DNA from 2 places in the Paenibacillus mucilaginosus 3016 genome. Region 2 is predicted to be linked to the other one. Evidence: predicted binding sites of a transcription regulator. Region 2 holds the regulator's gene; the other holds the start of a gene.

Region 1 (11,754 bases), 3.8 Mb from region 2:
CTTCGACGGCTTCTTCTACAGCATCGGCTTCCTGGTGGCTTATCTTGTCGTGCTGTACCTGGTCGCCGAGCCTCTGCGGAATCTCGGCAAGTACACGATGGCCGATATGATCGCCGCCCGCTTCAATAACTCGCGGGTCCGCGGGATTGCGGCGCTGAATACGATCGCCATCTCCATCTTCTATATGATCGCCCAGCTCGTCGGGGCCGGCTCCCTGATCAAGCTGCTGCTCAATCTCGATTACACGGTATCGGTCCTCATCGTAGGCGTGCTCATGACCATCTACGTGGTGTTCGGCGGGATGACCGCTACGTCCTGGGTGCAGATTACGAAAGCGATCCTGCTCATGGCCGGCACCTTCATCGTGTCCCTGATCGTGTTCGCGAAGTTCGACTTCTCCGTCGTGACGATGTTCGAGGCAATGAAGAACGCGACCCCGCTGAAGGAAAGTTTCCTGAATCCGGGCAACAAGTACAAGGTCCCGCTCGATACGCTGTCTCTGAACCTGGCGCTCGTCCTCGGGACCGCGGGTCTGCCGCACATTCTCATCCGCTTCTTCACGGTGAAGGACGCCCCGACGGCCCGCAGCTCGGTCGTCTATGCCACCTGGCTGATCGGCGCCTTCTATATCATGACGATCTTCCTGGGCTTCGGTGCGGCCGCCTTCGTAGGCTATGACGCGATCGTGGCGCAGGACAAGGGCGGCAACATGGCGGCTCCGCTGCTGGCCAGAGCGCTTGGGGGCGACTTCTTCTTCGCCTTCATCTCGGCCGTGGCCTTCGCGACGATCCTGGCGGTCGTCACGGGTCTCGTGCTGTCCGCGGCCTCAGCCTTCTCCCATGACTTCTACAGCAGCATTCTCCGCAAGGGCAAGGTGACGGAGAAGGAGCAGGTGAAGGTCGCCCGCTTCGCTTCCGTAGGGGTGGCGGTGCTGTCGATCATCCTGTCGCTGTTCGCGCAGAAGCTCAACGTGGCGTTCCTGGTCAGCGTGGCCTTCGCCGTCGCGGCGAGCGCCAACCTGCCGGTCATCCTCTTCACGATCTTCTGGCGCCGCTTCAACACGGCGGGAGCGGTCGCGGGCATGCTGACAGGTCTGATCTCCGCGCTGCTGCTCGTGTTCTTCTCGCCGAGCGTCTGGTCGCCGGAGGCCGGCAAGGCGATCCTCGTCGGCACGCCGCTCTTCCCGTACGCCAACCCGGGCATTATCTCGATCCCGCTCGGCTTCCTCGGCGCGATCATCGGCACGCTGGTGACGACAAGCAGCAAGGTGCCGCAGGAGCACAGCGACAAGTTCGACGAGATTCTCGTGCAGGCGAACACCGGCATCAAGCCGGAGGATACCGGGCTGCCGGCAGGAGGCACAGCCTCCAAGGCCCGCAAGGATAAGGGCGTGAAGCCCGGCGCCGGCTTCAATACCCTTGACCGGTAGGCAGCCCGGCTGACCGGCGGAGCAAGAACTCCCCCAGAGATAACCGCCGGCGTGAGGAGGGAACGGCAGCAGGCTGACATCTGCAGTACAGGTGTCAGCCTGCTCTGATTTGCGGGAGCTGCGCTGTACGCTGAAGTTAGCTTGATACCTATTCAAGGACAGGAGAGGCGCATGTACACCATCGTTCATCTGTGGAGAAAGCTCATGAAGATGAATACGGGGAGCGTCTTCGTGCTCACCTTCTTCGTGATCCTGCTGTCTTCCCTTCTTCTTCGGAGGCTGGAGCCCGCCACCTTTCCGACGCTGCTCGAGAGCGTCTATTTTGTCATGACGACAGTAGTTACCGTGGGGTACGGCGATTACAGCCCCAAGACCGATCTCGGCAAGCTGTTTGTCATGTCGCTGTACGTATACGGGATCGGGCTTATGACGCTGTTTATCGGGAGGTTCTTTGACGCGGTGGCCACATGGAGAAGGTGGAGGGAGGAAGGCAAATTGGCCTACAAGAAGAAAGGTCATCTGATCTTTATAGGATGGGGCAGGAAAGTCGAAACGGCGGTGGAGGAGATCCTGAGCTCATACGAGGACGCTGAAATCGTGCTGATCGATCATTCGCTGAACCGGACGCCCGTCTCGGATGAGCGGGTACATTTTATCAGGGGAGACGCGGCAAGTGAGGAGGTGCTGATGAAGGCCAACCTGCTCGAGGCCGGAAGTGTGGCCATCTTCTCGGATGAGAGGCTCGAAGACGCCTTGTCTGCGGACGGTAAAACGGCCCTGATTGCCCTTGGCGTCGAGGGGGTTGCTTCGGATCATGGCCGAACGGTGCATACGATCGTCGAGCTGCGCAAATCCTCCCATAAGAAGCAGTTCCGCTACGCCAAGGTGGATGCGTTCATTCCTTCGGTGGAATCCGTGGCGCTGCTTATGGTCAGGGAATCCCTGCATAAAGGCAGTTCCAGCATCTACAGCCAGATGCTTTCCCAGAGGGACGGTGCCAACTGGTACGAAATCAGGCCGCGTCCCGAGTGGAAGACCTACGGTGCGGCTGCTCACGCCTTGTGGGACCTTGGTGCCAACCTCGTTGCCGTGAATGATAATCTGGAGGTGGCCCGGCATGCGGGAGAGGGGCTCCAAGCCTCCGACAAGCTGTATATTGTCTGCAGCGAAGAAGTGTACAGTCAGCTGAAATAACTGAAGATCCGCCAGACACCACGCCCCGGCCTCCGGGGCGTTTTTTTTATTGCTCACAGGCCTTCCTGCTGCGGCTCTCTCGACCTCGCACGATCTCTCCGGCCCCCTGGACGCACAATGTTCACCGATCTCCCGGATCGCGTGTGATTCACTTCACAGAGAAGCCCCCGGCCTCCCCACTACAATAAAGCCATAACCAAGAAAGACAGCGAACAGGGGGAAGGGCAATGAAAAAGGAACAGACCGGACCGGCTGCAGAGCAGGGGAACCGGGAACACCGGGAGCCGTCCCTGCGGGGAACCTTCACGGCCGTCATGCTGCTCGGGTTGTTTTTGATCGTGACCTGGGCCGGCGTGTTTATGCTCTTTATGAACAGGAACTAAGGGAAGAGATGGGGGAAGCATCATGCATATTCACCGTTTAGAGAAACTATGGCTGGTCTTCGGGATCAGCATGCTGGCCGTCTTCCTGACGGTCGTGGGAGTTGGGGCGTTCGCCCTCGGAATGGAGCCGCCGGGAGGCCACCGGCATACCGTGGACCCCGAGAAGCTGAGCACGACGGCGCCGTTCGATAAGCCGGGACTGCAGCGCCTCGGCAATGGAGAGTACGAAGCGAACATTATCGCTTTCGCGTTCGGATACAAACCGGATGTGATCGAAATCCCGCTCGGCGCGAAGGTGAACTTCAATATTACGAGCTCGGACGTGGTCCACGGCTTCCAGGTCGTGAATACCACGATCAATATGATGGTCGTGCCGGGCGAGGTCAACCACCTCGCGTACACGTTTACGGAGCCGGGGGAGTATCTCGTGATCTGCAACGAGTACTGCGGCGCGGCCCATGAAGTGATGATGATGAAGCTGATCGTGAAATAAAAGCCTGCAGGCAAAGGAGATGACAGCATGGATAACCTACCTAAACCGTTCGACCGCCGGGACAGCGCACTCATCCTGGCCCATATTCTCTTCGCCTTCTTCGCCCTGTTCCTGGGCGGCGTGGCGGGCCTCCTTCAGGGGCTCGTCCGCGGAGGGGCGAACGCCCTGCCGTTTGGCATCGGCTATTACCAGCTGCTTACCGCACACGGAGTCCTCATGGCGCTGGTGTTCACCACGTATTTTATCATCGGCTTCCTCTACTCGGGCGTAGCCCGTACGCTCGGCACCCTGCTCGGGCTGCCGCGCAGGCTCGGCTGGCTGGGCTTCGGCCTGATGACGACCGGGACTCTCTGGGCCACCGTCCTGATTCTGCTGAACAAAGCGACGGTGCTCTACACCTTCTATGCGCCGCTCAAAGCCTCGCCCTGGTTCTACGTGGCGCTGGTCTTCGTGGTGGTCGGCAGCTGGATGAGCGGCTTCGGGATCTTCATGCAGTACCGCTATTGGAAGGTGCTCCACCCGGGGCAGACCACGCCGCTCTTCACCTTCATGGCCGTGGTGACGATGGCGATGTGGCTCATCGCTACGCTGGGTGTCGCCATTGAAGTGCTGTTCCAGCTCATTCCGTGGTCGTTCGGCTGGGTTGAGACCGTCAACGTGGTTCTGAGCCGCACGCTGTTCTGGTATTTCGGGCACCCGCTCGTCTACTTCTGGCTGCTGCCGGCCTACATGTGCTGGTATGTCGTCATCCCGAAAGTCATCGGGGGCCGATTGTTCAGCGATGCGCTCGCCCGCCTGTCCTTCCTGATGTTCCTGCTGTTCTCCATCCCGGTCGGCTTCCACCATCAGCTGATGGAGCCGGGAATCTCGAACGTATGGAAATTCGTGCAGGTCGTGCTGACGTTCATGGTAGTCATCCCTTCCCTGATGACGGCCTTCTCTCTCTTCGCCACCTTCGAGATGCACGGGCGCTCCCTGGGAGCGAAGGGGCTGTTCGGCTGGCTCCGCAAGCTGCCCTGGAAGGATGTCCGCTTCTTCGCCCCGTTCATGGGCATGCTGCTCTTCATTCCGGCCGGCGCGGGCGGCCTCATTAATGCGAGCCATGAGCTGAACGCCATCGTTCACAACACGCTGTGGGTGACGGGGCACTTCCATCTCACGGTGGCGACCTCGGTGGCACTGACGTTCTTCGGCATCACGTACTGGCTGATTCCGGCGCTCACCGGCCGCACGCTGACCCCGCGCATGCACCGCCTCGGGATCGCTCAGACGGTGATCTGGCTCGTCGGCATGCTGTTCATGTCCGGCTCCATGCACACGGTCGGCCTGCTCGGTTCGCCGCGGCGCACGTCCTTCACGACTTACCAGGATCACCCGGACGCCGTGCTGTGGATGCCTTACCATGTGGCGATGGCCGTCGGCGGCACGATCCTGTTCGTGGGCGTCCTGCTCATGCTCTTCAACATCGTAACCCTGCTCCGGGCGCCGAAGGGCCGGCCGGAGGAGTTCCCGATCGCCGAAGTGAGCGACGCGGCGGAGAAAGCCCCGGCCCTCTTCGAGCGGTGGGGCGTATGGGTCGGCATTCTGGTCGTGCTGATTCTCGTAGCTTATACGATTCCGGTGATGGATATGCTGAATCATCCGGGCGTCGGAGCCAAGGGCTTCAAGACCTGGTAACGGTGCGCAGCGGAAAAAAGGAAGCAGCGCGGTCCTCGGAAGGGGACTGCGCTGCTCTTTGCTGTTCGGGGGGAGGGAACGGCTCGCTCGAAAGGGAAGACGTGTCCGCGTTGGAGGTCCGTCCATTAGGGACGGTTGGCTGGCGAGGCCGGACCGCACCGACACCGTGCGTCTCTGTGCAGCGGCGGGTGAACGGTCCAGTGCGGCCCTGTACCGCTCAGGCTCTCAACGGAGCGGAGACCCCCGGCCAATCGCCCAGCATCGGTCAGAGCCTTCTCAGCGCTTCGGGTACAGCGGATAATCCACGCTCGAAGGGACTTCGATCAGGAGCAGCCGCAGCCTGCCGCCCGCATCGGCGGTGACAACGGCCTCGGCGTCCTTGTGCGAATGGAGAAGCACGAAGTCCTTCTCCCGGAAGGAACCGGCCTTCTCCGGCGCGTCGGCCGCATGCCAGGAGCCGCCGCCGCGGACGGCGAGGGCTGTGAGCGTGCGTCCCGCCGGCAGCGGGTGGCGGAGCAGCCTGCCTGGCTCAAGCTCCACATCCCACATGAGCGCGTCGGTGACAAGCCGGACAGGGGAGCCTTCGCCGATGACCGTTTTGCGGGTGCAGCCCTCGGCCTGCTCGGCGGGGAATTCCCCATGCTCGACCTGGGCATAGGTTGGCTGCCGCAGCAGCGCCTGGCGGATCGCCGGCTCGAACCAGATCTGGAAGGCCTCCATGTCCGGCCCGATGAACCGCTCCTCGTGCGAGACGCCGGAGCCGGTCTGCATGATCTGGGCGCCGCCGGCCCCGACCGTGCTGCGGGTGCCGAGCGTATCGCCGTGCTCGGCGCGCCCCTGCAGCACGTAGGTCATAATCTCGAAGCCCTGGTGCGGGTGCAGCGGGATATACCCTTCCTCTTCGGCCCGGGCCCAGGCCCAATAGAAGAGCGGGCCGACGCGCTTCACGACCGAGCCTTCGCCGGAGAAACCGATCGGCTTCTGCTCGGTGATGCTGCCTCCGTCGAAAGAGCCGGTGCCCTGCATGGACGGGGGATAAATAAGAATCTGCATAGGGAGTACCTCCTGAGTAAGGTGAAAATGTAGATGGGGCATATCGTCTTAAAATTAAGATATAGGATGCGGACGGAAGTCCGGGCTCTAAGTTAAGATCAAAGCCTCAGCCGGTAAGGGGAGTGCCCCTACGGCTGCTTGGCGCCCGGAATGGGAGCGCATTTGAAGTTCTCCTTGGCGGCCAGCCCCAGCTTGCGCAGAAGTGAGATCGCCTGCTGCTTCTCCTCGGGGGAGAGGGCGGATACCGCGTGTGCGATGGCTTCCCGGTGGGAAGGGAAGGCCTCATCCAAGAACTCGCGTCCTTCTTCGGTAATCTCCGCGAAGGAGACGCGGCGGTCCTCCTCGGATGGGCGGCGTCTGACAAGGCCTTTGTCTTCGAGCTTGTCCACCACATAGGTAATATTGCCGCTCGTCATGAGAATCTTGCTTCCGATCTGCTGCAGCGGCTGGGGGCCCTTGTGATACAGCAGCTCAAGCACGCCGTATTCGGTCGGGTTGAGTCCGTGCCGGCGGATATCCCTGTGGGCATGGGCCATCACCCACTCGCTGGCGCGGGACAGTACGACGAACAAGTGCAGCGATTCATCCAGATCTTCTTTCATCGACTTGATGCCTCCTGGCTTCCAATACGGTAAAGCGGTATAGCTTGAACTAAAAGTAGTGGAGAACGGCCTGTTTGTCAATCCTGCCAAAGCACCGGATCGGGGATTGGCCAGACCGTACCAGTGAAACAGCATCAGGGTCCGGCCCATATATTGCCGGAAGCGTTCAGCGTATTTTCAGCAGGGAAAATGGCATGAATGCAGAACTTTTTGGAGGTGGAACTCGTACATGTAATTAGGCCGCTGCGGCTTGTCGTCCGTTCCCCTGTTTTTATTGTTCCTTGCTGCCTTATTGTCTATTCTCTGATTCTTACCTGATGGAGGTACTGACCGCATGAATCGAATAAAGGACCACCGGCTGTGGAAGCTGCTGCTGACCTTCACTCTTGCCTTGACGCTGCTGGTGCTTCCGGCCCCGCCTGCGGATGCGGCTTCTTTCTCCTATTCGGCATATCCCAAAGGCACCGTGGGCATGAAAAAGCCGACGATCGGCTTCGACGTGGCCGAAACCGATGCTTCGCCGCGCTTCAGCGCCTTTCATATGAAAGTGGACGGACAGGCTGTCGACGGTACGCTGGATACGGCGGAGATGAGCTACATTTATACTCCGTCCGAAGAGCTTGCTCCCGGCACGCATACCGTTCTCGTTACGCTTCAGTTCGACGGCTATCAGCCGATCGAGAACTCCTGGACCTTCGAGGTGGCCGAGAACGCGGTAGATGAAGTGCAAGCGGACTACTCGAAGAACCAGCAGGACGGTTTGAAAGCCATTAACGACTACCGTACCCTGTACGGCCTCCAGCCGCTGAAGCTGAATCCGAACCTGACGCTGGCCGCCAAGCTGCACGCCTCCTATCTCTCCGCCAACCAGGCGGCGAAGAGCGGGCTGTCCCTGCACAAGCAGCAGTCCGGCCTGCCCGGCTTCGTGGGCGAGGGGCCCGGAGACCGTGCCGTCTATGCCGGATATTACAAAGGTATTGGGGAAGACGTCTCATTCTACACCGGTACGCTCGTCGAATCGATCGACGCCCTGTTCGATGCCCCTTACCACCGGTCCCCGTTCCTGAACCCGGATGCCAAGGATCTCGGCATCGAGATGGTCGGCGACTACGTCGTAATCGAATTCGGCTTCGCGGACGAGTCCGCCGACCTGAACCTGGTCGTCTCTCCGGCTCCGGGGGATCCGTATGTGCCGCTGAACTTCGACGGCTATGAGGATCCGGACCCGATCCGCATGCACACTGCGGCCAAGTACCCGGTGGGCTACCCGATCATGGCGGTGGCCGAAGGGGCGAACATCACCTCGGTCGAGCTGGCGGATGCGAAGCTGACCGACAGCTCCGGGAATCCCGTGGAGCTCCTGAAGAACTCGCCGGCCAACGACGACCACTTGAAGACCGCGGCGATTCTGATTCCCAAGGCTCCGCTGCAGCCGGATACGGAGTACAAGGCGTATGTGAAGCTGAATGTTTCCCGAGGCGGTGTACCGGCCGTGCTGGAGAAGTCATGGAGCTTCCGCACGGAGCCGGCCGACGGGATCGGCAAAACCAAGCTGCATGCCGACGCATCGGCTTATCTCAAGCTGGCTGAGCTGACCTCGCCGCTGAAGCACGTCGTCTCGTTCAAGCTCGACAGCGACCAGTACACGCTGGACGGGCTGCGCTTTCCGATGAAGCGGGCGCCGTTCCTGCTGGACGGCTCCTCCTACCTGTGGGTCCGCGACCTGTCCGCAGCGCTCGGCGCTTCCGTTACCTGGGACGACAGCCGCAAGGCTGCGATCTATACGAAGAACGGGAGAACGATCACGTTCTTCACGAACCGCGGTGCGTACGAGATTAACGGCAAATCGTATACGACCGGCTCGCCTGCCCGCCTTGAGAATGAGCTTACGCTCATTCCGGTCCGCCTGCTGTCCGAGGTGCTGGGGGCGGAAGTGAAGTATAACGAAGCTACGAGAATCGTCACGATCACTTACTAGGCCGCTGCGGCAGCACGGGGAAGAAGAGGCCGGGTAGGGGCGGCAGGAACCGCCCGGCTGATGAGAAGCATCCTGCGACTGGAAACGTCCTTGCGAGGGCGTTTCTTTTTTTGAATTTTATAAGGAAAAATTTAGCAACTTCTGTAGGCAGGCCGGCGTCTGGGAAAGATAGGACCCTGGAGAGAAGGAGAGGAAAGAGAATCATGAACGCCGGATATGTACCGAAGCACAATACGAATCGTCTGCCGCTGCAGCAGAAGAAAGAAGGCCAGCCGCTGCTCCATCTGTTTCTGCTGGGCTGTGTTCTGTTATTTCTGGCCGCGGCGCCTTATGGACGCGCCTTGTTTCTGCACGCCCGCTATGAACATAAGCCGGAGGAGAGCCTGGCTTTTAACAGCCCGCTGTTCAGCAGCTATATCCTTGTGTATCTCGCGCTGGGCGCCGCTGCGCTGCTGCTGTTCTTCCAGGAGCGAAGAGGGGGGCGGCAGGATGCGGCCCTCCTGCTGATATGGTGCACTCCGCTCGTCTATTTGATTCCCGGCCTGCTGCCGGGTACAAGCCCCGTCTCCTCTTATATGTACTATCAGACCTGGTATGCCCAGATGGTGTCCGCAGCTTTCTTCGTTTTCGGCCTGCTCTTGTCGCGGAAGGAATCTGTGAACCGTCTTCTCCGGCACGGAATTGTGCTTGGAGGCTATGCCGTGGTGATCTACGGCCTGCTTGCATGGTACGGCCTTGTGCAGGAGCACGGCCTGATCATCTCCGATGCGAACGGCATCCGGCTGGCGTCCGTCTTCACGTATGCGAACTCTTATGCCGCTTATCTGATGGCCGTCCTTCTGGGAAGCCTCTTCCTGTCGGTGAGGACTTCCTCCACGGCCGCCGCTGCCCTGCATGCCTTCTTCCTGGTGCCGGCGCTGCTGTCCCTGGCCTTGACCCTCTCCCGCGGGGCTTACGTCCTGCTGCCGCCCGCGCTGCTGCTTCTTATGCCCTTCGTCACCTTCTCCCGCCAGGTGATGCTGCTGGCCCAGCTCTCGGCGGCGGTCCTGCTGGCGGCGGTCCTGACCTCCCCGGGCATGCGCACGGCCGCAGCGATCCAGCAGGGGGCGGCGCCGGCCTCCGCGCTGTGGGACTGGCTCCTGCTCCTCGCCGCCTCCCCTTGCCAGCGCCGGCATCGTCCTGCTCCTGAGACGGGGGCAGCTGCTGCTCGAGAAGTGGACGGCGCGCCGCAGGTGGAAGCATATGGGGGGTCGTATTCCCCGTTCTGCTGCTCCTGCTCGGCTGCGGGGCCGTCCTGCTGCTTGCCGCAGCACCGACACTGCTCTCGATCCTGCCGGAGGGCATTCGTACCCGGGTGGAGAACATCAACTTCACCCAGCACAGTGTCCAGGAGCGGGGATACTTTTATGCCGACGCCCTGCGGATCTTCAGGGAGCACTGGCTCGTTGGGACCGGCGGAGGGGGCTGGGCCTCGCTCTATCCGTCGTACCAGAGCTACGGCTACTCCAGCCGGCAGGCGCATAACTTTGTCCTCCAGACCCTGATTGATGTGGGGCTGATCGGCGCTCTCGCCATCTTTGGCTTCATCGCATGGATCTTTGCGGCCTATGTGCGCCAGCACATCCGTACGGTCCGGGCTTCCGGCATGGAAAGCGGACAGGCCGGACCGCAGGGCCGCCTGCTGTATGCGGTCACGGCCGTACCGCTGCTCCTGCACAGCTTCATGGACTTCGATATGAGCTATGTGTTCCTGTCGGCGCTGTTCTACCTCTGCCTTGGCGGCATGGCGGGAGCCCTGCCGCAGCGGGAGCCGGCGGACCGTTCTGCAGGGATCGGCTCCGCTGTCCGGTGGGGGTACCCAGCAGTCCTTGCGCTTCTGTCGCTGAGCATGCTGTTCGTCTCCCTCTCTTTGAAGAGGGGGAACAGCGAAGCCGTACGGGCCATCGGGCTGGTCACGCAGCCGTCGCCGCAGCTTGCCCCGGTGATGGAGGCCCTCGACTCGGCGGTCGCCCTGCAGCCCTCCAATGCCGATTATGTGCTGATCCAAATCAAGCTCCTGGATGCGCTGTACCGCCAGACGCAGCAGGAGACCTACCTCGACGAAGGGGCGGCGCTGCTGGCCGCCCTGAAGGAGCGGGAGCCGTATGCCCCCGAGATTTCGGAATACGAGTACGGCTGGGCCAGGCTGAAGGGTCAGGAGGACCAGGCCTTGGCGGTTTCGCGGGAGGCGATCGGGCGGCGCCCTTGGGCTATGCCCTGGTACGAGCGGGCGGCCGAGCTGCATTATGTGCTGGGGGAGAGGGCCGGAGATCAGGGCGACCTGCGGGAGCAGGACCGTCACTGGGACCAGGTGCAGATGCTCTCCGTTACGATAGAGGAGAAGCGCAGGGAGCTGGAGCTTATTCCGAAAAGCATCGCGGTACCGTCCTTCGATCCCACGCCCGGATTGAAGCTGCAGCAGGCCCGCGTGGAGTACCGGCGGGGGAATTACGCGGGGGCGGCAGACCTGCTCCGGCCGGTGCTGCCTGAGGATTTGAAGCCGGCAGGCAGCCGGGAGCTTGTCCGATGGTATGCGGCTGCGGCGCAAAAGCAGGGGAAGGAAGACGCCGCTTGGCGGGACCGGCTCTTTGCCGCGGACGGGAGCGAGCGTGTGAAGCTAGAGCGGCTGCTGTCGAAGGGAATGCAGGGAGGGCCGTCCTTCGTGCAGGAAGCACAAGATTCGTAGAATAGATTGGAATGGGAGGATGGGGAGTGGAAACAGAGAGGCGGAACGGATAAGCTGATGCGCTTCTAAGTTCGGCTGGCGCATGTAGAAGCAGAGCAGGCCGGCTGGCCGGAAGCGGCAGTGGGCAGAGGGAATGCACCCGGAGGCGGGAATGCGGCCGCGGGTGCTTAGGGCATCGCCACAGGGGCAACCACTCTGCCGGCTTTCTGCGCTGCGGGTC
Region 2 (11,754 bases):
ACTCCAGCTCTCCATGGCCTGTCAGGCGCTGGGTATCGCACATGAACGGCCTCACCAGGCCGACAGCGACGCAGAAGTGACAGCTGCGATTTGGAACCGCTGCATTGAGCGGTTTCAAGGGCTTCCTCTGCTGACGCTCCAGCGCATGGAGATGGTTTTTGCCGATTCGGCCAGCGATTTCGGCTGGTTTGTGCAGGAGATGCTGCAGTACAAGGAGCTGCACTCGCCGCTCGACCCCGATGCCGACCGGTATTTCAGACAGTTTGCCCTGAACGTGGAGGAGTGGGGGGACGAAGAGCCCGTCCGCACCCCGGAAGAGGTGAGGCAGCTGCCGGACAGCTTCGAGGAATTCTATGACGGGCTCCGGGCTGCGCTCAAGACGAAATTCGCCGCCTATGAAGAACGTGATGCCCAGGTCCAGATGATCCATGAAGTCGAGGAGGCGTTCGAAGAAGAGCGCCACCTCATCATTGAAGCGGGAACAGGCACGGGCAAGTCGCTGGGCTATCTCATTCCTTCCCTGTATTACGGGATCAAGCAGGACGAGAAGGTGGTGGTGTCCACCCATACGATCAACCTGCAGGAACAGCTTCGGGAAAGGGATGTTCCTCTCCTCCATGAGCTCTTCCCGATCGGGTTCGAGGCTTCCGTTCTCAAGGGTAGGAGCCATTACCTGTGCCTGCGCAAGTTCGAGCAGAAGATGAACCTGATGGACTTCGAGCACGGCAAAGAAGACCGAATAACGGCTGGACAAATGCTGGTCTGGCTGGGGGAAACGAAGCATGGCGATGAAGAAGAACTGCACTTTGCGGGACGGGGACGGCAGTTCTGGCACTCCGTCGAAAGCGATACGGAATCCTGTCTGAACCGTGCATGCCCCTGGTTCAAGCGCTGCTTCTATCACCGAGCGAGACACCAGGCGAATTCGGCCGACGTCATTATAACGAACCACTCTCTATTGTTCACGGATACGAAGGCGGAGAACCGGCTGCTTCCTTCCTATAAGCACCTGGTCATTGATGAGGCTCATCACTTTGAGGATGTGGCCGGCAAGCATCTGGGCATCGAGCTGCATTATCACGGCCTCTCGAATGCCATAGCCTGGCTGTATAAGGACAGCCGGGCCGGTCAGCTCTCCTCCCTGCGCTTCCGGCTGCAGCGTCACGAAGACGAGAAGGCCAGGACCTGGTGTTTAGTCGTTGACGAAGCGGTAGAGAAGCTGCTGGTACTCCGGGAGGAGTGGGAGAGTCTGTCCGAGATGCTGTATCAGCTGCTTGTCTCGCGTAGCGATCCATCGCAGCAGAGCGAAGGCAATGCGCTCGTCTACCGGGTGCGCAAAGAGAAATTGCCTTCCGGCTGGGAGAAGCTGATGGTCACGGAAGAAAATATCATGCTTCTGTTTAACGATACGCTGAAGAAAGTGGAGCGTCTCATCTCGGACATCAAGGAAGTACAGGACGATTACGATGTGCAGGGAGTTCTTACCGATCTCAGCGGGTCGGTCAAGGAGCTGCACCGGCAGAAGGATGCACTCCATTTCTTCATGACGATGCCGGATGAGAACTATGTGTACTGGATGGAGGCCGGCCACTACAACAAGAACCGGTCGCTGCAGCTGTCTTCCGTACCGATCGACGTCAGTTCGATGCTTCAGGGACAGTTCTTCGGTGTGAAGGACAGTGTCATTCTAACCTCTGCGACCTTGTCCGTCGGCAAGTCGTTCGATTATACCTGCGAACAGCTGGGCCTTAAGAAAGACGAAGAGCAAGGGAAGCTGCGTACGGTGCAGCTGCCTTCTCCGTTCAACTACAGGGAGCAGGCCCTCGTCGTCATTCCAAGGGATTTTCCTACGCTCAAGGGGGCGGCAGGGGAGAAGGAATTCCTCGACCGGCTGATTCCATCGCTGGCGGAGGTAGCGCTGCAGACCCGAGGCCGGATGCTCGTGCTCTTCACCTCCAACCGGATGCTGAAGCTGGCGCATGCTGGACTTAAGGATGTGCTGGCTTCGTTCGGGATAACGGTTCTCGGGCAGGGAGTCGACAGCAGCAACCGCAGCAAGCTGACCCGGCTGTTCCAGAACAGCAAGGCTTGCGTCCTCCTCGGAACAAGCTCCTTTTGGGAAGGTGTGGACATCCCGGGCGATGCGCTGACCTGCCTGGCGATCGTGCGGCTTCCTTTCCAGCCGCCGAACCACCCTCTGGTCGAAGCGAAGACGGAGAAGCTCAAACAGCGGGGGATGAACGCTTTCATGAAGCTGTCCGTTCCTCAAGCGGTGATCCGGTTCAAGCAGGGCTTCGGGCGGCTTGTCCGGACCGCAGCCGATAAAGGCATCGTGATCATCTACGACACGAGAGTGATCGATACGCAGTACGGCAAGTATTTTCTGTACTCGCTCCCGGGTCCGAGGATCGAGCATATGAACTCGGCTCAGCTCGTGCCAAGAATAAAGCAGTGGATGGGTGAGAACGAAGCATGAAGACGATAAAAATATCGGAAGCGGTTGTCCGGAGACTGCCGATTTACCTGAGGTTCCTGAATGAACTCAGCAAGAAGAATGTGCAAACCGTTTCCTCACAGGATCTCGGCGTGAAGCTGGACTTGAATCCGGCGCAGATCCGCAAGGACCTCGCTTACTTCGGAGAGTTCGGCAAAAAAGGAATCGGTTATGATGTGGATTATCTGATTGAAAAGATCCGGCAGATTCTCAAGCTCGACAAGGTTATCCCCGTCGCCCTGGTGGGCGCGGGGAACCTCGGCCGGGCGCTCTGTAATTATAACGCTTACTTGAAGGATAACATGAAGATCGTCGCGGTGTTCGATGCGCAGGAGAACAAGATCGGCGAGTCGATCAATAACTTGAAGGTGAAGCCCATGTCCGAGCTGAACGAGGTCATCCAAGAGGCCAAGGTGCGCATCGGCATTATTACGGTGCCGGCTGCGGAAGCCCAGCAGGTTGCGGACCGGTTCGTCGAGTCCGGGGTGGAAGCGATATTGAATTTTGCACCGCTCATTATCAAGGTTCCATCCGAGGTGCGGGTGCATCACGCCGACTTCACGACGGAGCTGCAGAGTCTCGCATATTATCTGGACTAATTCGCGATGATAAGATCCTAGAACACCAAAAAGCCCGGAGCTGAAGCTCAGGGCTTTTTGGTCTGTTCCGAGTGCTACAGACTGAAGATAATCTTGTAAATCAAGTAGGCCAGAATCATCGAGATCGGGATAGTGATCACCCAGGTCATGATCATCCGGGTCACCGTCGCCCACTTGACATCATGGAACCGCATAACCGAGCCTGTTCCGATGATAGAAGACGAGATGACGTGCGTGGTGGACAGCGGCATCCCCAGGTGAGTAGAGACCTGAATGACGATGGAGGAGTTCAGGTCTGAAGCGAAGCCGTTGACCGGCTCGATCTTCAGGAGCTTCTTACTCATCGTCTTGATGATGCGCCAGCCGCCGATGGAGGTTCCGAGACCCATCGCCGTTGCCGCTGAAAGTTTAACCCAGAGCGGTACATCGAGTGTATCCTGATATCCCATCGATACGAGACCGAAGACGATAATACCCATTGCCTTCTGGGCGTCGTTGCCGCCGTGGGAGAAGGAGAGGAGACCCGCCGAGATGACCTGAAAGCTGCGGAACGTCCGGTTCAGCTTGGTCCGGGAGCTGTTCCCGCTCATGACGATGAGCTGGCGGATGATCCACATGATGATAAACCCGGTAGCAAAAGCGACCATCGGGGATAACACCAGAATAATGACGATCGAGCGGAAACCGTCCCAGTTGAGGGCGCCCATCCCTGCACCCGCAATGACCGCACCTGCAAGAGAGCCGATCAACGTGTGCGATGAGGATGACGGGATACCGTAATACCAGGTGAGCAGGTTCCAGATGATCGCCGAGATCAGGGCTGCGATAACGATATGCATGCCGTTCTCGATGGTTGCCGGGTTGGCGACCGAGCCGCCGACGGTCTTTGCCACTTCCGAGGAGAAGATGGCTCCGACAAAGTTGAGTATGGCCGCACCAAGGACGGCAACCCGCGGGCTAAGAGCACGGGTCGAAATGGAAGTGGCAATAGCGTTGGCCGTATCGTGAAAGCCGTTGATAAAGTCAAAGAGCAGCGCCAGTGCTACGATGACGATAATAGTTGTTAACATGGGTTCCTCCTAATGCTGCCGCTGGATCAAAGGGTATGGGTTGGAGTACGAACGGCTGCGTTAGGAGTAACGCAGAACTACGCTGTCGAGAATATCGGCTACGTCTTCGCAGGCATCCGTTGTTTCTTCCAGACGCTCGTACAGCTCCTTGAGTTTGAAGTCATGGTACGGGTCCTTCGGATTCATGAAGATTTCGCGGATTCCTTCGCGCATCAGACGGTCCGCCTCGTTCTCCAGGGAATTAATCTGAACCGTATGCTCGGAGAGCTGCATGTACTTCTTTTTGGCGAGAAGTTTGAAGGCGTCGAGAATGTGCTGACAGCTGGCCACGATGACCGCGGAAAATTCCTTCATATAATTATCGGAAACCGTAATGTTCAGATAGTCAAAACGGGCGATGGTCGCTTCGATGCCGTCGAGCACATCGTCAAGCTTCGTAGCCAGCACCATGATATCTTCACGGTCAATCGGCGTGATGAAAACCTTGTTCAGCCCTTTGTAGATCTGGTGTGTGATTTGGTCCCCTTTATGCTCAAGTTCTTTCAGCTGCGGGTAAAACGTCGCCGGCGGTTCGGTGCCCATGACCGCATCGCGGAACTTTTGCGCAGCATCCAGTGTATTTTCCGACGCTTTGATCAAGAGCAGCAAAAAGTCGGTGTCGTTTTTTTTGGTAAAAAGCATTGTTTTTGGCCTCCCAAGATTGTGAAAGATTGTGAAATTTACAAAAAATTAATAAATTTTTCGGGTTTTATGTAGGAAAACAGCCCAAATTCACACAAAATTAAAAATAACATACTCATGTAATGATTTGCAATCTTAGTTTGTCCTTGATGCCACATTCTCATGATTGTTAAGGGGTCCCAGAGCAAGCCCGGCCGACCTCAGTCAGCTTGATTTCTCTTCTTCCGATGTTGTACATTGAAGTCAAAGCAGTAAGGCTGCGAGAGGAGTATACAAGTGAAAAAAACGAGGATCGATAACGGTATTTTCATTACGATGAAGGAAGAGAATCCGGTGGTTACCGGTACGATGATCATGGAAGGAAGCCGGATTGTATACATAGGAGAGCCTCCTGCGGGCGAGCTTGGAGAATGTGACGAACGTGTGGACGGCAAAGGGAAGCTTTTCCTCCCCGGGTTTGTCAACACGCATGGGCATGCGGCGATGTCGCTGCTGCGCGGGTATGGGGATGACATGGCTCTGCAGCTGTGGCTTCAGGAGAAGATGTGGCCGATGGAAGCCAAATTTACGGCCGCTGACGTCCGCAGCGGGACGCTGCTTTCGATCCTCGAGATGGTTAAGGGCGGAACCACAATGTTCGTCGATATGTACGATCACATGAACGAGGTGGCGAAAGCAGTAGAGGAAAGCGGACTGCGGGCGTGCCTCACACGGGGCGTCATCGGTCTGTGCCCCCGGGAGGTACAGGATGCGAAGCTGGAAGAGGCGGTCCGCTTCGCGAAGGATTGGCATGGGGGAGCGGACGGCCGGATCACGGCGATGATGTCACCGCATGCGCCTTACACTTGCCCGCCGGATTATATTGAACGGATCGTAGCGGCTGCCCATGAACTGAATCTGCCGATTCACACGCACATGTCCGAAACCGCGCGCGAAGTCCAGGAGAACGTGGAGCAGTACGGTAGCCGTCCTGTCGCGCACCTGGAGAAGCTCGGCGTATTTTCCCGTCCGACGCTCGTGGCCCACGGCGTACATCTGACCGACGAGGAGATCGGCATCCTGAAGCAGTACGATGTCCGCGTATCCCACAATCCGAACAGCAATCTCAAGCTGGCCAGCGGTGTGGCGCGTGTGCCTGAGCTGCTGAAGGCCGGCGTTCTGGTGTCGCTGGGTACGGACGGGGCGGCAAGCAACAACAACCTGGACATGCTCGAAGAGATCAGGCTGGCCGCCTTGATTCATAAGGGCGTATCAGGCGATCCGGTAGCCGTTCCGGCATGGGATGCGCTGAAGCTGGGAACCGTCGACGGAGCGCGCTCTATCTGGCTTGAGGATGTAGGTACACTGCAGCCGGGAATGAAAGCCGACTTTATCGCCATGGATATCGACCAGCCTCACTTCTTCCCGCGGACGAATCTGATCTCGCACGTGGTGTATTCCGCCACTTCCAGAGACGTTACCGACGTATGTGTCGACGGCAGATGGCTTGTACGCAACAGGGAGTGTCTGACTTTGGATGAAGAAAAAATCATGCATGAGGCACAGGGCGCTTTCGAACGTCTGACATCCGCTTAAAGCATAGTTAAAGGAGGGAGAAGGGTTGCGCAAACGATGGAAGGTTCTTCTCCTGACGTGTGCCGCGGTCACAGCCGTGTTTGCCGGGGGCGGCGTTGTCTTTCAATCGGTCATGGAACCGGTATGGTCGGGACAGCGCCAGGCGGTGCAGGCCGCTTATGAGAAAACGGTGCTGGCCAAAGCAAACAAAGTAGAGCAGTTCGTAGGCGATGAAACCTATACCGTGATTACGGGGGAGGACAAGATCGGGCAGGGCATCTTTGTCTTCGTTGCCGGAGACAAGATCCGGACCGAGCCCGCCCCAGCAGGGATGAACGCGGAAGCGGCTGCAGCCAAGGTCACCGGGAAGGTGCCTGGAGCGGAGGTGCTCCGCGTGATGCCGGGTATTCAGAACGGTGCCCCGGTATGGGAAGTCTTCTATAAAATAGCACCGGAAGATAAGCCGGAGCAGTATTTCTATGATTATTATACATTTACGGACGGACAGCCGATCGATACCTGGAATCTGACACTTAGGTAATCCGAGCGATCATCGAAAGGCATGCGCCGTCAAGCAGAAAGGCAAGTCCGGATTCGGCCGTGACAGCTCCTGCGAAACAGACCAAGCCGCGATGGACGACGCTGATTCAGCATCTCACCGCGGCTTTTTCTGCAATTTTTAAGAAAAATTTAGGATTTTCACGATTTTTCCACACATTACATCGCCAATCGTATATATCTTGTGATATACTCTCTGTATGCCTAAGACGATATATTCTATGAAAGGGGGACGCTAGCTCATGAAGTTACGTCTCTTACCAGTCATTCTTAGTGTCCTTGTGTCGTCGTCGTTGTTGTTCGGTGGCTATTTTGCTTACCAAAGCTTTGCAATGGAGAACCCGCTGCAGAAGACCGTGTCGGGAATCAAGGGTGTCGAGCTGGTTGCGATGGATTTGAGTGGAACCTCGGCTGCGATGGAGATCAAGCTGGAGAAAGGCACATCGCTGCGTGAAGTATATCACCAGATTCAAAGTCAAGGCGGTACGGCGCTTGCCCGTAAAGATTTGAAACTGAAGGTGACCAATCCGGGCTCCGCCCGTTTGGAACAGTGGTGGTCTACTGCGCTGTTCGATATAGCCCAAGCCATGGAAACGAAGCAGTACGCACAAATTCCTGCAACATTGAAAGAAAAAGCAGCCCAGGCGGATCAGACCGGAGGTGCCATTACAGCCACCACCGAGATGGACGAGAACTATGTGTACATCACGCTGACGGACGGAGAAGCGAGCAAGTACATCATGCTGCCTCGCGCTGCTGCCAAAATGGGGGTGTGGCCTAATGAGTAAATACGGCAAAGAGATTCTGATCGGCTTTGTTCCGGTTCTCATCGTCTTTTTATTTTTCTTAATGTGAACGTGGTGCCGATCATCTTCATGTCGGTCATCCTCGGAACGTTCCTCTATATGGCCCGTGCCCGTAACGGCATGGGAGTCGGTACGGCTGAGCGCAAGACCCGCGCCCAGGCGCCTAAGCCTATGTCGTTCGAAGACATCGGCGGCCAGGAGCGCGCCAAACGTGAGCTCAAAGAAGCGCTGGACTTCCTGATCCGAGCCGAAGATATTCAGCGCCTTGGCATCCGCCCGCTGAAGGGTATTCTGCTGACAGGCCCTCCGGGAACGGGGAAGACACTGATGGCAAAGGCTTCCGCGCATTATACGAACTCGGTCTTTCTGGCCGCATCCGGCAGTGAGTTCGTAGAGATGTATGTAGGTGTCGGTGCCTCCCGGATCCGCGACCTGTTCAAGGAAGCGCGCACCCGTGCGGCCAAAGAGAACAAAGAGAGCGCCATTATCTTTATCGATGAGATCGATGTGATCGGCGGCAAGCGTGACGGCGGCCAGCACAAGGAGTATGACCAGACGCTGAACCAGCTGCTGACCGAGCTCGACGGGATTCATACGGCCGACGCTCCGCGCATTCTCATCATGGGTGCGACCAACCGGAAGGAAATGCTGGACAGCGCCCTGCTGCGTCCGGGCCGTTTTGACCGTCATATCGAAGTGGACCTCCCGGACAAAAAGGGCCGTCTCCATATATTAAACATCCACGCGAAAAATAAACCACTTGCCGACAATGTAAATTTGGAAGCCATCGCGCAGGAAACATTCCACTTTTCCGGTGCGCAGCTGGAGAGCCTGATGAATGAAGCGGCGATCTACGCCATGCGCGAAGAGTCCGATTTCATCGGCCAGCAGCACCTCTCGCTGGCAGTCGACAAAGTCATGCTCGGCGAGAAGACGGACCGCGAATCCACGAAGGAAGAGCGGGAACGCGTGGCGATGCACGAACTGGGACATGCTATTGCGGCGGAGCTGGTTCGTCCAGGATCGGTTTCGCAGGTGTCGCTGAGCCCGCGCGGCAAGGCGCTCGGCTTCGTGCGCCACAATCCGCAGGCGGATCAGTATCTTTATACGAAGCAGCACATCGAGAATCAGATCATCGTCGCGCTGGCAGGCTCCGTAGCCGAAGAAATGTTCTACGGCGGCCGCAGCACCGGTTCGCGCAACGACTTCGAGCAGGCGCTGAACATGGTCCGCACGATGATGGATTCCGGCCTTACGCGACTCGGCATCATTGACCGTGAGATGGTGACCAAGGAAGAGCTGATGAAAGAAAACGCGGCGATCCTCGAAGAGCTCACATCCACGACGCGTGCGATGCTCGAACGCCACCGCATCGTATTCGAGCAGTCCCTCGATATCCTGATTGCCGAGGAAGTGCTGTCGGGCGACCAGTTCCGCAGCCTGCTCACGAAATCGGTCACGCCTCAGATTGCCTAAAATTGAAGATAACGGAAGAAAACCGCGAAACCGCAGGCCCAGGCCGGCGGTTTCTTTGTGCTTTGCTCTTGAAACGGCCCAAAGCGAGGAAATTTGGTGAAAGTGCAACTTTTTTGAGGTTTGGTAGTCTAATATATTGGTAGATTTCGCCACATATACCCTTCGTTCTGCCGGAAGCCTCAGGCCCCCCCGGCATTCTACATAGGCAATGTCAAATTACAGGAAATAAGAGGTGCATAATGAGAGCTTTAACTGCTTGGTTCACTCTGTTGATCCTGTCGCTCTTGATGCTGCCGGCCGCAGCCGGCGCGGCGGCTCCCGCCATTAAGCTGTATATGAACGGAGTGGCGCTGAAGCCCGAGGTGGCTCCACGCATTGTGAACGAAAGCACGATTGTCCCCATTCGCGTTATCGCCGAATCGCTCGGTTCCAAGGTGGCATGGAACGAGAAGGCACGCAAGGTGACTCTGACCAAAGACGGCACGACCATTGAGCTTGTCATCGACAAGAAAGCGGCGTCCGTCAACGGCAAGGCGTTCGCTCTGGAGGCGGCTCCGGTCATCGTGGACGGCAGTACGATGCTGCCTGTCCGCTTTGTCAGCGAGCAGTTCGGCGTGGACGTGAAGTGGGACAACGAGTCGAGATCCGTATATCTGAAGAAGCCGGAAGCGCCTGCACAGGAGGTGGCGGCCGGCGGACAAGCTCCGGGCGAGAAGCCCGCGGCCGGAACTCAGGATGTCCCGGCAGGGCAGACAAGCTCCGGCACACCGGTGAAGGCGGGAGACACTCCACAAGGCGGGGAGACGGCCCAACCGGAGAGCGGGAAGGCTGCAGAGCCTCCCAAGACGGTAGAGAATCCGAAGACGGGGACCGAGGGAGCGGCTGATCCGCTGGCCCCCGGTAAGGGACAGAGTGCTGTGCCGCCAACGGGCGGCGTTCTTACCGGTGAGAAGAACGTAACGCCGGAAGAGGCACAGTCTACGGGAGAGCAAGAAGCATCCGGGCAGATCGCCACCGTACAATCCATTACGATGAACGGGGATGTGCTCAGTATCCAGAGCGATAACGGCACGCTGCTAAAGCCGGGCGTGTTCCGTCTGGCGAATCCGGAGAGGCTGATTATCGACCTCCCCGGCGCGGTTCTCGGTGACAAGCTGACTGCGAATCTGAACGGACTGAAGGAAGGCAAACTCCCCTTAACGGGAGGGACCGTTACCGGAATTCGGTATTCTCTATTTTCAAAAGAAGATTCTATCGTTAGAATAGTACTAGATTTGTCCCAGCGCTCTGATCTGAGTCTGGCCGCGGGGGCCAAGCCCGGCGAGCTGACCGGCAAAATCGTGCCGGGCAAGACGCGCTTCCGCGTGGTGATCGATGCGGGCCATGGAGGCAAGGACAGCGGCGCGATCTCCATTCAGAAACGCAAGGAGAAGGATTACGTATTACAGCAGGCACGCAAAATTGCGGACCTGCTCAAAACGGATTCCCGTCTGGAAGTAATCATGACCCGCTCCGACGATACGTTCATCGAGCTGGGCGGCCGGGCCGATCTGGCGAATGCCGCACAGGCGGATCTGTTCGTATCCATTCACGCCAATACCGCCGGCAAAGAAAGCATCCGGGGGACCGAAACGTACTATTACACCGAGCAGAGCCGCGAGTTTGCGGGGCTGATCCACAAGTACCTGCTGGAGGCGACCGGGTTTCCGGACCGGAAAGTAAAGCAGGAGCGCTTCTATGTCATCCGCAATACGGTTATGCCTTCCGTGCTGCTTGAAGTCGGGTTTCTTTCGAACACCACGGACGAAGCGCAGCTGTATCAGGACGAATTCCAGAACCGGGTCGCCGCGTCCATCGTTGCTGCCATCAAGAAGCAGTTGAATCTCGACTAAGGAGTGGGTAACGATGCAACAATCATGGCTGAAAGTGACGGCAGCGGCGGCTATCGCCGTACTCCTGGCCGCAGGCTGCGGCCAGAAGGCGCCGCTTTCGGGTGAAGCGCCGGTAACTCCACCCCAGAATGCGGCAGCGCCGGCTCCGGCCGCGGAGCCTGGGCCGCAGGGGAATACCACGACGGAACCGGCCAAGGAGACTCCGAAGCCGGAGCCGAAGACGGAAGAGAAGCAGCTGACGATCAAAGCCTACTTCAGTGATGCACAGCTGGAGAAGCTCGTGGAGAAGAGCGTGAAAGTCACGTACCAAGCGGACAAGGACAAGTATCTCGCCGCGCTGAACAGCCTGAAGAAGGCGCCGGATGCGGAGACGATAACCTTGTTCAAAGGATTCACCTTCAAAAAAGCCGAACTGAAAGAGGGCCTGCTGACCGTCGATTTGTCGATGGGAGAAGAGAGCCGTCTCGGTTCCGGCGGGGAAGAGCTGCTGCTGCAGGCGCTCCAGAAAACCCTGTTCCAATTCGAGGAAGTGGGAAGCATAGATGTGCTTCTGGACGGCAAACCGGCCGACAGCCTCATGGGGCACATGGAGCTGCCGCACCCAATCAAGCGGCCCTAGATTGA

The links. The regulator Rex, encoded in region 2, represses fermentation and respiration genes when NADH is low (regulators of the CRP and FNR family bind a similar motif). The targets are predictions, from matches to a motif close to TTGTGAAATATTTCACAA.
Region 1: a site for Rex is predicted at 2,765-2,782, ahead of PM3016_RS30040 (cytochrome c oxidase subunit 2A). Genes of this name have one in related genera too.

What each region holds. Positions count from the first base shown of each region.
Region 1 covers NC_016935.1:7,278,619-7,290,372, reverse strand. Annotated here, with positions in the region: gene PM3016_RS30050 (solute symporter family protein) at 1-1,429, shown strand, start outside; gene PM3016_RS30045 (potassium channel family protein) at 1,601-2,623, shown strand; gene PM3016_RS30040 (cytochrome c oxidase subunit 2A) at 2,851-3,006, shown strand; gene PM3016_RS30035 (cytochrome c oxidase subunit II) at 3,029-3,499, shown strand; gene PM3016_RS30030 (b(o/a)3-type cytochrome-c oxidase subunit 1) at 3,527-5,176, shown strand; gene PM3016_RS30025 (pirin family protein) at 5,453-6,229, opposite strand; gene PM3016_RS30020 (MarR family winged helix-turn-helix transcriptional regulator) at 6,358-6,831, opposite strand; gene PM3016_RS30015 (stalk domain-containing protein) at 7,166-8,809, shown strand; gene PM3016_RS40445 (O-antigen ligase family protein) at 10,050-11,534, shown strand.
Region 2 covers NC_016935.1:3,496,388-3,508,141, forward strand. Annotated here, with positions in the region: gene dinG (ATP-dependent DNA helicase DinG) at 1-2,476, shown strand, start outside; gene PM3016_RS15245 (redox-sensing transcriptional repressor Rex) at 2,473-3,093, shown strand; gene PM3016_RS15250 (inorganic phosphate transporter) at 3,168-4,163, opposite strand; gene PM3016_RS15255 (DUF47 domain-containing protein) at 4,224-4,844, opposite strand; gene PM3016_RS15260 (amidohydrolase) at 5,121-6,419, shown strand; gene PM3016_RS15265 (cell wall elongation regulator TseB-like domain-containing protein) at 6,445-6,939, shown strand; gene PM3016_RS15270 (hypothetical protein) at 7,199-7,744, shown strand; partial or broken gene PM3016_RS15275 (AAA family ATPase) at 7,737-9,238, shown strand; gene PM3016_RS15280 (N-acetylmuramoyl-L-alanine amidase family protein) at 9,478-11,130, shown strand; gene PM3016_RS15285 (GerMN domain-containing protein) at 11,144-11,749, shown strand.